DNA from 2 places in the Cryobacterium sp. TMT2-18-2 genome. Region 2 is predicted to be linked to the other one. Evidence: predicted binding sites of a transcription regulator. Region 2 holds the regulator's gene; the other holds the start of a gene.
The links. Region 2 encodes HspR, which represses chaperone genes until heat shock. Its sites were predicted from a motif close to AAGTTGAGTCNNNNNGACTCAACTT; they were not measured.
Positions count from the first base shown of each region.

Region 1: a site for HspR is predicted at 5,309-5,333, ahead of E3O22_RS03745 (ATP-dependent Clp protease ATP-binding subunit). Genes of this name have one in related genera too.

Region 1 covers NZ_SOFU01000012.1:4,445-11,535, forward strand. Annotated here, with positions in the region: gene E3O22_RS03720 (DEAD/DEAH box helicase) at 1-827, opposite strand, end outside; gene E3O22_RS03725 (APC family permease) at 902-2,455, opposite strand; gene E3O22_RS03730 (universal stress protein) at 2,472-3,359, opposite strand; gene E3O22_RS03735 (hypothetical protein) at 3,453-3,641, opposite strand; gene E3O22_RS03740 (aminobutyraldehyde dehydrogenase) at 3,709-5,139, opposite strand; gene E3O22_RS03745 (ATP-dependent Clp protease ATP-binding subunit) at 5,381-7,091, shown strand, end outside.
Region 2 covers NZ_SOFU01000025.1:220-7,310, reverse strand. Annotated here, with positions in the region: gene E3O22_RS08350 (hypothetical protein) at 1-223, shown strand, start outside; gene E3O22_RS08345 (MFS transporter) at 220-1,548, opposite strand; gene dnaK (molecular chaperone DnaK) at 1,736-3,604, shown strand; gene E3O22_RS08335 (nucleotide exchange factor GrpE) at 3,604-4,224, shown strand; gene E3O22_RS08330 (DnaJ C-terminal domain-containing protein) at 4,217-5,224, shown strand; gene E3O22_RS08325 (heat shock protein transcriptional repressor HspR) at 5,227-5,661, shown strand; gene E3O22_RS08320 (class I SAM-dependent methyltransferase) at 5,687-6,823, shown strand.

The DNA.
Region 1 (7,091 bases), on a different contig from region 2:
CACGCAGGAACGGGCGAGACGAGCACGGGATCCTGCTGCGCCGTGGCGGAGACCAGGCGGAGCCCGGCGTTCGCCGCGTCGTCGAGCAGATCCCAGAGCGCTCGGTCGGGGAAAGCGTCGACCGGAATCCACTGGGTGGAGGTGGCGTAGTACGGGCGCGCCGCGAACTGCAGCGCGTAGAGCGCCGAGAGCACCCGCAGCTGGCCACGATCGAGCGACCCGTCGGTGGTCAGGTTCTCCCAGGTGACGCTGCCCCGGATCCACTTGCCCTGCTTGCCCATCATCACGGGCCGCGCCGCCAGCCGGCGCAGCCCCGGCTGACTGGCGAAACGCCCGTGCTCGGGAGCGAGAAGCTGGAACTGGAGGGCGAGGCGGGTGTCTGCGGACGGCGCGGCATCCGGTCGCGCCAGAGGAGCCAGCGCACTTCGCCACGCTTGCCGTGCGGAGAACTCGGCGGTGCCGACGGCCGAGCCGGGCTCGCGGCCCAGGGTGGTGGCGGGGGCACCCGGCATTCCGCCGAGGCTGCGGCCCACGGCGCCGCCCTGGCTCTCGATCAGCAGCGCGGCGACATGCTTGCAGTTGCGCTTCATCGGGCAGGTGCAGACGCCGGATGCCCGCACCGCGGCGCCGGTGGAATCAAGGGTGAACGAGACGGTTACCGAATACGGCGTCGGGTGAGAACCGCGCACCATGCCGAAGAGCTGGGTGTTCGAGCCGAACCAGGTCTCGGCCTCAACGTGGCCGTTGCGGGCGTAGCGTTCGCCGCGTGAGAACGCCTGGCTGCCCACAAGGAGCGCGATGTCGTGGGAGCTGAACGTGTGGGCCATGGCGGGAACCATTCTTCCACGGTCCGGCACTGCCGTGCCCGGCCGTGGCAGGCCCGGCCGGGCGCATCAGGGGGCTACTCGACGTGCCCGTGTTCCTTCGAGGACCCCTTCGTCAACGTCTTTCCCTGGAAGAAGGCCGGGTTGACGCTGCGCTGGATCAGCATCAGCACGATGCCGCCGATGAACAGCACCATCGCGAGGATGAAAACGAGCCCGACCCCACCGATGTTCGATCCGCTGCCGTAGTCGGGGTTCATGCTGTCGTAGAGCGTGGTTGCGAAGATGACCAGCAGGATGACCCCGCCGATCAGCGGCGCCAGGAATTTGAGCAGGATGGCACGGGGCCCGCTCAGCGAGTCGCGGAAGTACCAGACGCAGGCAAACGCGGTGACCCCGTAGTAGAAGCAGATCATCATGCCCAGGGTCAGGATCGTGTCGGTGAGCACATCGGTGCTGAGTACGCGCATGATCGCGTAGAAGCCCCAGGCCACGATTCCTGCCATCACGGTGGCGAAGGCCGGGGATTTGTAGCGCGGGCTGATTGAGGCGAACCGCTTCGGGAACGCTTTGTAGTGGCCCATCGAGAGCATGGTGCGTGCCGGCCCGACGAAGGTCGACTGCAGCGACGCGGCCGAGCTGGACAACACGGCCAGCGACATCAGGATGGCGAAGGGACCCATCACCGGTCCGGCGAGGGCGGCGAACACATTTCCCTGGATCTCCTCATTGCCGAGCCCGAATTCGCCGGCGCCGATGCCGGAGAACATCAGGGCGGCGACCGCCACGAGGATGTAGAGCGCGAAGATGATGCCCACGGTCAACGTCGCCGCACGCCCGGGGGTTGTCTTCGGGTTCTTGGTCTCCTCGTTCATGGTCAGGGTGACGTCCCAGCCCCAGAAGATGAAGATCGAGAGCGAGACCCCGGCCGCGAAGGCCGAGAACGACGGGGCGAGGAACGGGTTGAACCAGTCGGCGCTGAACGCAAGGGCATCGAAGGCGGTGCCTTCTGCGACCTGCAGCAGGGCGGCGACGCTGAACCAGACCAGCACGATCAGCTGGAAGGCCACGAGCACGTACTGCACGGCCTTCGTCGTCTCCATGCCGCGGTACGAGACATAACAGGCCGCCACCATGAACACCAGACAGGTGAGCACGTTGATCACAACATTGTTGGTCAGGTCGGCGAGGCTCGGGTTGCCGAGAAGCTGGGCGAGCATCAGATAGAAGAAGTCGACGGCGACCCCGGCGAGGTTGGAGAGCACGACCACCGTAGCGACGATCAGACCCCAGCCGCCCATCCAGCCGAGCCACGGCCCGAAGGCGCGGGTGGCCCACGTGAAGGAGGTGCCGGCATCCGGCATGGCGTTGTTGAGCTCGCGGTAGCCGAGCGCCACCAGCAGCATGGGGATGAACCCGACCAGGAAGATGCCCGGCATCTGGGTGCCGACGGCCGCGACCGTCGGGCCGAGGGAGGCCGTCAGGGTGTACGCCGGTGCGATGCACGAGATGCCGATGACCGTGGCGCCGAGAAGCCCGATGGAGCCGGCGCTGAGACCCTTCTCGGAAAGGCCGCCGGTGAGGGTGGAGGTGCCGGGCGTGGAGCCCGAGGAGGGAGATTGGCTAGTCAATGGACTGTCCTTAGGGTCAGTGCGGCTTACGGGCGTCAGTGCCGGTGGGAACCACGATGAGGGGAACGGGGAGCGCGTGCAGCATGCGGTGCGCGGTGATGCCGAGAAAAATCGTGGTGGGCTGAGCCAGCCGACTGGAGCCGACGAAGGCGATTTCGGACGGCTGCCAGTCGAGGGCCTCGACCGCGGCCTCCACGGTGTGCCCGGACGCGACCTCGGTGGTGATGGTGCCGCGCGCCTTCGACCGACTCTGGAAGTACTCCAGGACGCCGTCGAGGTGGGCCTGGCTCTCGCTCTCGTCGACCGGGTGCCGACGACCGGCGTCGACCTCCACGAGCGTGACGAAACGCAGGTCGACCGTGAGGTCCTCCGAGAAGGCCACCAGTGAGTCGAGCAGCGTCTTCCAGCCCGGCCGGGTACCGATGGCGCAGGTGATCCGGGTCAGCTGCGCGGGAGCCTTGTAGCCGCGGGGCGCGAGGGCGACGGGCGCCGGCGAGGCGTGCAGGAGCGCGTTGGCCACGCTGCCGATCGTGAATCGGTTCATCAGGCCGCGGCGTGAGGCCCCGACGACGATGCGGTCCGAGTCGAACGCGCGAGCGGCCTGGAGCAAGCCTTCCGTGGTGGAGTCGGCGTAGAGGAGATGCGTGGTGGCGACCACGTCATCGGGAACCAGGGCCTTGCCCTGTTCCAGCCACTCGAGGGCCTGCTCCTCGAGCAGAGCCTGGTAGTCGGGGGAAGTGGACGCACCGACCCGGGCCGGGACGGTGGATGAATGATGTGGCAGCACGAGGCACAGACGCAGCTCGGAGCGGGTCAGGCGCGCCAGCGCGACACCCAGCTCGACGGTGTCATTGCCCCGTTCGGTCGCTTCGTATGCGACGACGTAGTTGGCTACTCGGGTCACGCTGGTTTCTCCCTCGGTTCGCGACGGGTGTCGCACTCAGTGGTCATGGTGGTGTGGATTATGGGCGGGCGGGCGGGCTGGTCATGTTCATGGTCATGCCCGGCGTGCTCGCCCGGCGCACACCCGGAGCGACCAGCTCTGCCACTCGACCAGGTTGCCGTCGAGCGTGAAGCTCGGGCCGTCGGGCTGCCCGATGTCGAGCGGGGCGCTCCGGGGCGGCTCGACCAGCTCGATCGAGGTGAACTCAGTGGCGGAGAGCGGGTCGAGCGGATGGAAAGTCATCGAGGGGCCTCTGTTCTCGTAGGCGGTGGTCGAGCCTGGCGGTGCTCGAGCCTGTCGAGACCCGTGTTTATTCCAGCGCGCTCATCACGTGCTTGATCCGGGTGTAGTCCTCGACACCGTACATCGACAGGTCTTTGCCGTATCCGGACTGCTTGAAACCGCCGTGTGGCATCTCGGCGGTCAGCAGGAGGTGGGTGTTGATCCACACCGCGCCGAAGTCTAGGTCGCGGGAGACCCGCATGGCCGTGGCGTGGTCGAGGGTCCACACGCTGGAGGCGAGTGCGTAGTTGACATCGTTCGCGAGCGTGACCGCGTGCTCCTCCGACGTGAAGGGCTGCACCGTGATCACCGGGCCGAACGTTTCCTCCTGCACGATCGCATCCGTTTGGCGCACCTGCGTGACGACCGTGGGCTCGAAAAAAAAGCCCTCGGTGCCGACCTGGTGTCCGCCGGTGGCAATGACAGCGTGGTCGGGCAGGGCCGCGACCTTGCGCGCGACGTCGCCGAAGTGGTTGACGTTGTTGAGCGGCCCGAAGTAGTTGTCGGCGTCGTCGGCCGACCCGGTAGTGCGGCTGCGCGCCTCGGCGACGAGTGCGTCGACGAACTCGTCATGGATGGACTCGTGCACGAGCACTCGCGTGATGGCCGTGCAGTCCTGCCCGGCGTTATAGAAGGAGAAGTCGGCGATGGCGGCGGCGGTCTTGCTGACGTCGACGCCGGCGAAGACCAGGGCCGGCGCCTTGCCGCCGAGCTCGAGATGTGCCCGCTTGAGCGTCTTCGCGGCGCCGGCGGCGACGGCCATACCGGCCCGCACGCTGCCGGTGATCGAGACCAGGCCGGGCACCGGATGCTCGACGATCGCGGCCCCGGTGCCGCCGTTGCCGAGCACGATGTTCATCACGCCGTCGGGGAGGATGCCTTGGCTGATCCGGGCGAGTTCGAGGGTCGACTCCGGGGTGGTGTCGCTGGGCTTCAGCACGAGGGTGTTGCCGGCCGCCAGCGCGGGGCCGATCTTCCAGATGGCCATCAGGAAGGGGAAGTTCCACGGGGTGACCTGCCCGATCACGCCGATCGGTTCGCGGCGTACCCAGGAGGTCATGCCGGGTAGATATTCACCGGCGGACTTGCCCTCGAGCAGTCGGGCGGCACCGGCGAAGAAGCGCAGCTGATCGGCGCCGGCCGCGACCTCGTCGACGGCGATCGTGGCGCGGGGCTGGCCCGTATTGCGGTGCTGGGCCTCCACGATGGCGTCACTCTCGGCGTCGATCGCGTCGGCGAGGCGTAGCAGCGCGCGCTGCCGCTCGGCGGGAGTGGTGCGGCCCCAGGTGCGGAAGGCGGTCTTTGCGGCGGTCATCGCGTCGTCGACGTCGGCCGCGGTGGAGACCGGGGCCCGGGCGACCCGGCGTCCCGTTGTGGGATCGACGATGTCGAGCAGCTCGGTGCCGGCGGGAGTGACGAAGCGGCCGTTGATGAAGTTATTAAGGGTGGGCGTGGCCACGGGCCTGATCCTCTGCGCTGAGTGTAGAAACGGGTCTTTTGTTCGGTAAGTATGGCATCCGACGGAGGAATTCGGATACCCCGGACCAGAACTGGGTCGTGTTGATACCGCCGCCGCAGCACCACCGAGTTGTCCCCGGACCGCTGGCGCGTTTTCTCAATGTCCCGTAAACTTGAGTCCAACAGGCTCAGCTTTTTATCGACCTGCGGCGAGAGCGGCGGGCCCGAGAGAGGATCTTCCGATGCAAGCAGGTCAGCAACCTCCCCAGGAAGAAGCGAAGACGGCGCTGGAGCAGTACGGCGTCAACCTCACCGAGATCGCCCAGAGCGGCAAGCTTGACCCGGTGATCGGGCGGGACGCGGAGATTCGGCGGGTCAGTCAGGTGCTCACCCGCCGCACCAAGAACAACCCGGTGCTGATCGGTGAACCGGGAGTGGGCAAGACCGCCGTTGTGGAGGGGCTGGCCCAGCGCATCGTGGCCGGCGATGTGGCCGACTCCCTCAAGGGCAAGCAGCTGGTCTCCCTCGACCTGGCGGCCCTGGTGGCGGGGGCCAAGTACCGCGGCGAGTTCGAGGAGCGGCTCAAGGCCGTGCTCAAGGAGATAAACGACGCGCAGGGGCAGATCATTACCTTCGTCGACGAGCTGCACACCCTGATGGGTGCCGGCGGCGGCGAAGGGTCCGTGGCGGCCTCCAACATGCTCAAGCCCATGCTCGCCCGCGGCGAGCTGCGCCTGATCGGTGCGACCACGCTCAACGAGTACCGCGAATTCATCGAGAAGGATGCCGCCCTCGAGCGCCGGTTCCAACCGGTGCTGGTCGACGAGCCCAGTGTGGAAGACACCGTGGCCATCCTGCGCGGGCTCAAGGAGCGCTACGAGGCCCACCATAAGGTGTCGATCGCGGACTCGGCGCTGGTGGCCGCGGCATCCCTCTCCAACCGGTACATCACTGCCCGCCAGCTGCCGGACAAGGCCATCGACCTGATCGACGAGGCGGCCAGCCGACTGCGGATGGAGATCGACTCCGCTCCCGTGGAAATCGACGAGCTGCGTCGCAGAGTGCAGAGGCTGGAGTTGGAAGAGCTCGCGCTGAAAAAGGAGAAGGACGACGCCTCTAAGGCTCGCCTGGGGAAATTGCGTGCTGACCTTGCCGAATACACGGTGGCCCTTGCTGAACTGCAGGACCGCTGGGACAAGGAGCGTTCCTCGCTCAACCGCATCGGCGATCTGAGGAAGCGCCTGGTGAGCACCCGCAGCCAGGCCGAGGTGGCCGAGCGCGAAGGCAACCTGGAGAAAGCGTCCAGGCTGCTCTACGGCGAGATTCCGGTGATCGATCGGGAACTCGCCGAGGCGGAGCAGACCGAGCAGGATGGGCCGCGGATGGTCGGTGACCAGGTCACCGCGGAGGACATCGCCGCCGTGGTCGCGATGTGGACCGGCATTCCGGTAGGGCGGCTGCTGCAGGGCGAGACGGAGAAGCTGCTGAACCTCGAGGGTGAGCTCGGGCACCGCCTGGTCGGGCAGAGGCAGGCCGTGCGCGCGGTCGCCGACGCCGTGCGCCGCAGCCGGGCCGGCATCTCCGACCCGGACCGGCCGACCGGTTCGTTCCTCTTCCTCGGGCCGACCGGCGTGGGCAAGACGGAGCTGGCGAAGGCGCTCGCCGAGTTCCTCTTCGACGACGAAAAGGCGATGGTGCGCATCGACATGAGCGAGTACGGGGAAAAGTTCTCTGTGTCCCGTCTGGTCGGGGCTCCTCCCGGCTATATCGGCTACGAGCAGGGCGGGCAGCTGACCGAGGCCGTGCGCCGCCGCCCGTATTCGGTGATTTTGTTCGACGAGGTGGAGAAGGCGCATCCGGAGGTCTTCGACGTCTTGCTGCAGGTGCTCGACGACGGCCGGCTCACGGATGGCCAGGGCCGCACCGTGGACTTCCGCAACACGATCCTGGTGC
Region 2 (7,091 bases):
GGTCAGCTATTTCGCCCCGGCATCCGGCGAGTACTGTCACCTCGTGGCGACCCCCCACCGCAACGGCCTGCGCCAGGACGGCACGGGCACCGACGGCCGCCCGATCCGCTGGAACTTCGTCTCGATCACACCTGACGCCTACGCCTGGGAGGGCTGGGTCTCCAACGACGAGGGTTCCACCTGGGTGCTGGTCGAGCACAACGAGGCCACCCGCATCCGTTAGCCGATCTGGTTCTGGCGGGCCTTCACCGGCAGCAGGAGAAGCAGCCCCACGAGCAAAACCAGCATGAGTCCGAGGATGCCCCAATAGGTTTCGCCGAAGATCGTCACCATCAGGGCGAACATGGTCGGCGCCAGAAAGCTCACCGCGCGGCCCGTCGTGGCGTAGAGCCCGAAGACCTCGCCCTCCCGACCGGCCGGTATCAGGCGTGCCAGAAAGGTGCGGCTGGCCGACTGGGCCGGCCCGACGAAGAGCGTCAGGGCGAGGCCGGCGGTCCAGAACACGATCTGACCGCCGTCGTGCAGCAGGAACACGATGCTGCCGAACACGATCAGGCCGATCAGGGCGGTCACGATGATCGGCTTTGCGCCGACCCGGTCGTCAAGCGCGCCGGCGATGACGGTGGCCACGCCCGCCACGACATTGGCGGCGATAGCGAAGATGATCACCTCGCCGGGTGAGAATCCGAAGACGGATGCCGCGAGCACCCCGCCGAAGGTGAAAACCCCGGCCAGGCCGTCGCGGAAGATCGCGCTCGCGATCAGGAAGTACACCGTCTGGCGGCTGGTCTTCCAGAGCCGAACGATGTCCTGCCCGAGCACGACGTAGGAACGGAGGAAGCTCACCCGGGGCCGGCGCACCGCGGCGGAAAAACGGTATTCGGGAACCGAGAACAGCACCGGCAGGGCGAACAGGCCGAACCAGGCGGCCGCGATGAGCATCGTGACCCGCACCGAAAGGCCGTACTCGCTGGTTACCCCGAACAGACCCACGTCGGGGCTGATGAAACCGAAGTACACGATGAGCAGCAGCACGATGCCGCCGATGTAGCCCATGCCCCAACCGAAACCGCTGACCCTGCCGATCGTGCGCGCGGTCGAGACCTGGGACAGCATGGCGTTGTAGTTGACGCTGGCGAACTCGAAGAAGACGTTGCCGGCGGCCACCAGAACGAGGCCGAGCAGCAGGAAGTTCGGTGACGCCTCCACGAAGAACATCGCCGCGGTGAGGCCCACCACGATGAACGTGTTGACGCCGAGCCACAGCTTGCGCCGCCCGGAGGTGTCCGAGCGCTGTCCGGTGATCGGGGCCAGCACGGCTACCAGCAGGCCGGCGATGGCGAGGGCCCAGCCGAGCTGGGCGGAAATGACGTCTTTGTCGCCGAACGAGCTGCCCGTGATGTAGACGGTGAATACGAAGGTGGTGACCACCGCATTGAACGCGGCAGAGCCCCAGTCCCAGAAGCTCCAGGCCACTACTCGGCGTCTGCTCGTTTTGTCAGGCAGCTCCCGGGCATCCGTGCTGCCCTGCTCCGCGATCCCGGTCATGCGCTGAGGCTAGTGGATGTGGGTGGCCGGAGACCATCGATTGCACGAAATCTGAAAGTTGAGTCGTTCACGCTCAACTCTCAGGTGCGTGGCTTGACTTTCGATTTGCGACACTGGCACACTTGAGCCAGCACCACTCAACTCTGTGAAATCGAGCTGAGAACATACTTTAAAGGAGAACGCACACATGGCCCGTGCAGTAGGCATCGACCTCGGAACCACCAACTCTGTGGTGGCCGTCCTCGAAGGTGGAGAACCCACCGTCATCGCAAACGCCGAAGGCTTCCGGACCACACCGTCCGTCGTCGCCTTCACCAAAGACGGCGAGGTGCTGGTCGGCGAGACCGCCAAGCGCCAGGCCGTCACCAACGTCGACCGCACCATCGCGTCGGTCAAGCGCCACATGGGCACCGACTGGAATGTCGCCATCGACGACAAGAAGTTCACTCCGCAGGAAGTTTCGGCCCGCATCCTGGCGAAGCTCAAGCGCGATGCCGAGGCGTACCTGGGCGACAAGGTGACGGATGCCGTCATCACGGTTCCCGCGTATTTCAACGACGCCGAGCGCCAGGCGACCAAGGAGGCCGGAGAGATCTCCGGACTCAACGTGCTGCGTATCATCAACGAGCCGACCGCCGCCGCACTTGCCTACGGCCTCGACCGTGGCAAGGAAGACGAGCTCATCCTGGTCTTCGACCTCGGCGGCGGAACCTTCGACGTCTCCCTCCTCGAGGTAGGCAAGGACGACGACTTCTCCACCATTCAGGTGCGGTCGACTGCCGGTGACAACCGCCTCGGCGGCGACGACTGGGACCAGCGCATCGTCGATCACCTGATCAAGAAGTTCAAGGAAACCACCGGCGTCGACGTCTCCAAGGACAAGATCGCCAAGCAGCGCCTCAAGGAAGCCGCCGAGCAGGCCAAGAAGGAACTCTCGAGCAGCATGTCGACGAGCATCCAGCTGCCGTACCTCTCCCTGACCGAGAATGGCCCGGCCAACCTCGACGAGACGCTCACCCGCGCCCAGTTCGAGAAGATGACCGAAGACCTGCTCGACCGCACGAAGAAGCCGTTCCAGGACGTCATCCGTGAAGCCGGGGTCAAGGTGGAAGATATCGCCCACGTTGTTCTCGTCGGTGGCTCCACCCGCATGCCCGCCGTGTACGAGCTCGTCAAGGCCGAGACCGGTGGCAAGGACCCGAACAAGGGCGTCAATCCGGACGAGGTCGTCGCCGTTGGCGCCGCACTGCAGGCCGGTGTGCTGAAGGGTGAGCGCAAAGATGTTCTGCTCATCGACGTCACCCCGCTGAGCCTCGGCATCGAGACCAAGGGCGGCATCATGACGCGCCTGATCGAGCGCAACACGGCCATCCCGACCAAGCGCAGCGAGACCTTCACCACGGCCGACGATAACCAGCCGTCCGTCGCGATCCAGGTCTTCCAAGGCGAGCGCGAGTTCACCCGCGACAACAAGAACCTCGGCACGTTCGAGCTGACCGGTATCGCGCCGGCCCCGCGCGGCATCCCGCAGGTTGAGGTCACCTTCGATCTCGACGCCAACGGCATCGTGCACGTGTCCGCCAAGGACAAGGGCACCGGCAAGGAGCAGTCGATGACCATCACGGGCGGATCCTCGCTCGCTAAGGAAGACATCGAGCGCATGGTGCGCGAGGGCGAAGAGCACGCCGCCGAGGACAAGCGCCGTCGCGAGGCAGCCGAGACCCGCAACACGGCGGAGCAGCTCGCGTACTCGATCGAGAAGCTGATCAAGGAGAACGACGAGAAGCTGCCCGAGGACGTGAAGTCCGAGGTTCAGGCCGACGTCGACGCACTCAAGGCCGCTCTCGTCGGCGACGACGATGCGGCCGTGAAGACGGCCTTCGACAAGCTCAACGAGAGCCAGGGCAAGCTCGGCGAGGCCATCTACAAGACCAGCCAGGCGGATGCCGCGGCCGGTGCCCCGAGCGACTCCGAGCCGACCGCCGACGCGGCCGGCTCTGACGAAGACGTGGTTGACGCCGAGGTCGTCGACGACGAAGACGAGGCCAAGAAGTAATGGCAGACGACGACAAGCGTCCTGGCGACGAGCCGTTCGACGAGGGGGCATCCGCTGAGGGTGCCCCCGGGGCCGACGCCGAGACGGAATCCGAAGGTGTGAGTGTCGAGGACATCGACGAGGCGTCCGCCGAGGGTATCGAAGAGGACGAGCTGACGGTCCAAGACATCCTGGATGCCGCCACGCGGGAAGTCGACGAGCCCACGAGCGAGCACCTCGCCGACCTCAAGCGGGTCACCGCGGAGTACGCCAACTACCGGCGCCGCACCGAGGCCAACCGCGAGGTCGAGCGTGAGCGCGTCACCGTGGATGTCGTCAAGGGCCTGATTCCCGTGCTCGACGATCTCGACCGCGCTGAGAAGCACGGCGACCTGGTCGAAGACTCGGGGTTCAGCACGATCGCCGCAAAACTCCGGGGGAGCGTCGAGCGTCTGGGCGTGAAGTCCTTCGGCACGGTCGGCGAACCGTTCGATCCGACCATCCACGAGGCGATCTTCCAGCTGCCCACCGCGGGCATCGAGTCGGAGACAGTTGGTGACGTGATCGAGACCGGTTACTTCCTCGGCTCGTCGCTCCTGCGCGTGGCCAAGGTCGTCGTGCAGGTACCGAGCGATGGCTAGCCAGGACTGGTTCGATAAGGACTTCTACAAGGTCCTGGGTGTGTCAAAGGACGTCACCCCGGCCGAGCTGAAGAAGGCCTATCGCAAGCTCGCCCGCACGTACCACCCGGACTCCAATCCGGGCAACCCTGCGGCCGAGGCGACGTTCAAGGAGATCAGCGAGGCACACTCGGTGATCGGTGACCCTGCCCAACGCAAGGAATACGATGCCGTGCGCGCGATGGGCGGTGGAGCCCGCTTCACCGCCCCGCGCCCCGGCGGCGGGCAGGCCGGAGGCTTCGACGATGTCTTCGGCGGCATGTTCGGTGGGGGCGCGCGGCAACAACAGCCCGGCTACTCCTATGAGCAGGGCGGTTTCGACGACCTCCTCGGCGGCATGTTCGGCCGCGGTCAGGGTGGTGGCGGTTTCGGCACCTCGAGCGGCGGGTTCCGCGGTTACGGCGGGCCGACTCGCGGCCGCGACGTGATCGCGTCGACCACGGTCGACTTCATCACGGCCACGCACGGTGACCAGATCACCCTGCAAACGCAGGATGGCCGCGCCATCAAGGTGAAGATCCCGGCCGGGGTGGCCGACGGGCAGAAGATCAAACTCCGCGGCCAGGGGCAGCACAGCCCCGACGGCGGCGAGTCCGGCGACATCGTGCTCACGGTGAACGTGCGCAAGCACCCGGTCTTCGAGCGCGACGGGCTGAACCTGCGGGTCTCCGTGCCGGTCACGTTCGTCGAGGCCGCGCTCGGCGCCACTATCGAGGTGCCGACGTTGGGCGGAGCGCCGGTCAAACTACGTATCGCCCCGGGTACCCCGAGCGGGCGCGTGCTGCGGGTCAAGGGGCGTGGTGTCGTGACGCCCAAGGGCACCGGGGACCTGCTGGCGGAGGTTCAGGTTGCCGTTCCGTCTCATCTGTCGAAGGACGCCGAGGAGAAACTCGCGGCCTTCGCGGAAGCACTGCCGAAGGAGAATCCGCGCGACGAACTCCTCGCGAAGGCGAGAGACTGACGGTGGACGAGAACACCCGGGTTTTCGTGATCTCGATGGCCGCCGAGCTTGCGGGCATGCACCCGCAAACGCTGCGCCAATATGATCGCCTGGGACTGGTGAGTCCCGACCGCACCCCCGGTCGGTCTCGCCGGTACTCGATGCGGGATGTGGCCAAGCTCCGCGAGATCGCGGAGCTTGGTGCCGAGGGTGTGAGCCTGGAAGGCATCCGTCGCATCATTGACCTCGAGGACCACGTGCGCACGCTCGAATCGCGGCTGCGCGAATTGGAGTCTGCGCTGGCCGATGAACTGCTCAACCGTCCGGGCCGCCGCGTCTTCGCGGCCGGCTCGGCCGGCGAGGTCATCTCGATGCGGGCCGGTACGCGCACGCGCCGGTCCAACCAGATCGTGATCTGGCGCCCCCTGGGATCCCGCCCGATCGGCGACGAGAAGTAGCCGCACTGCGGGTTAGCCTGAGGCAATGCCCGATTTTTCCTTTGACCGCCTGAGGCGTTTCCCCGACGTGGAAGCGGACAATCTCTTCGCCGTGGATGCGAGCGACCGGCTGATCCTCGACGAGGCGGCCGGCGTGCTGGCCGAGGCAGGATCCGGTGAGGTCGTGGTGATCGAGGACCGCTATGGCGCCCTCACCCTGGGCGCGGCCGCACTGGCCGGGGCTCGGGGAATCCGGGTGCACCAGGATGTCCTCTCCGGGGAGTTGGCACTCGCCCTGAATGCGGCCGACGCCGGACTCGCGGATTCCTACCACTCCCTCATCCTGGGCGAAGAACTGCTGGCGGACGCGCGGGTGGTACTGATCCAGCTGCCGCGCAGTCTGGCGGCGCTCGATGAGTTCGCCGACGCCATCCGTCGTTTCGCGGCACCGGATGTGGTGGTGATCGCCGGCGGACGCATCAAGCACATGACGCCGACCATGAACGCGGTGCTCCGCCGGCATTTCTGCGAGCTGCAGATTTCGTCGGCCCGGCAGAAATCGCGGGTACTCAGGGCAGCGGCCCCGATTGCCTCCGCCACTGAGCCGACGATGTCCACCTGGCCGAATTCTGTGGAGCACGCCGACCTTGGACTCACGATCTGCGCCCACGGGGCCGCGTTTGCCGGCGCGACCGTCGATATCGGAACGCGCTACCTGCTCGAGTTCCTCGATCGCATGAAAACGGATGCCCGGAGCGCCATCGATCTCGGCTGCGGCACCGGGGTGCTGGCCGCCACCCTCGCCCGACGCCGTCCCGCCCTACGGGTGATCGCCACCGACCAGTCGGCCGCGGCCGTCGCCTCCGCGCGGGCCACCATGGTGGCCAATGCGCTCGCCGACCGGGTCACGGTCGTGCGGGATGACGCGCTCCAGAGCCAACCGGATGCCTCGGCCGAACTGATTGTGCTGAACCCGCCCTTTCATATCGGCTCGTCGGTCCATGCCGGCATAGCCCTGAAACTGTTCGAGGATGCCGGACGAGTGTTGCAGCCCGGTGGTGAGCTGTGGAGCGTGTGGAACACCTACCTCGGTTATCGTCCCGCGTTGACGCGACTGGTCGGGCCGACACACCAGGTCGGCCGGAACGCCAAATTCACCGTCACGGTCTCGACCGGACGCTGAGACGCGCCGGACCGCCGTGAGGCCCGCACTTGGGGGCTTGCGCCAGGGCGTCGAAGCCGACACGCCCGGGATGCGGGAGGGAGTTGCGCACCCCCAGAATTCACCGTAATGTCTCTCTAGTCACCCCACAGGTTCGGAAAGCCGCAGAGTTTCCCGGCCTCAAGTGGGACGAAGGTTTTAGTTTTTTCTCGGATACCCTTCCGCAAGGAAGCGTTCGAGCAGAAACCAAGATAATAGCTCTCTCCGGCTAGTCGTCAGGTCGCATATG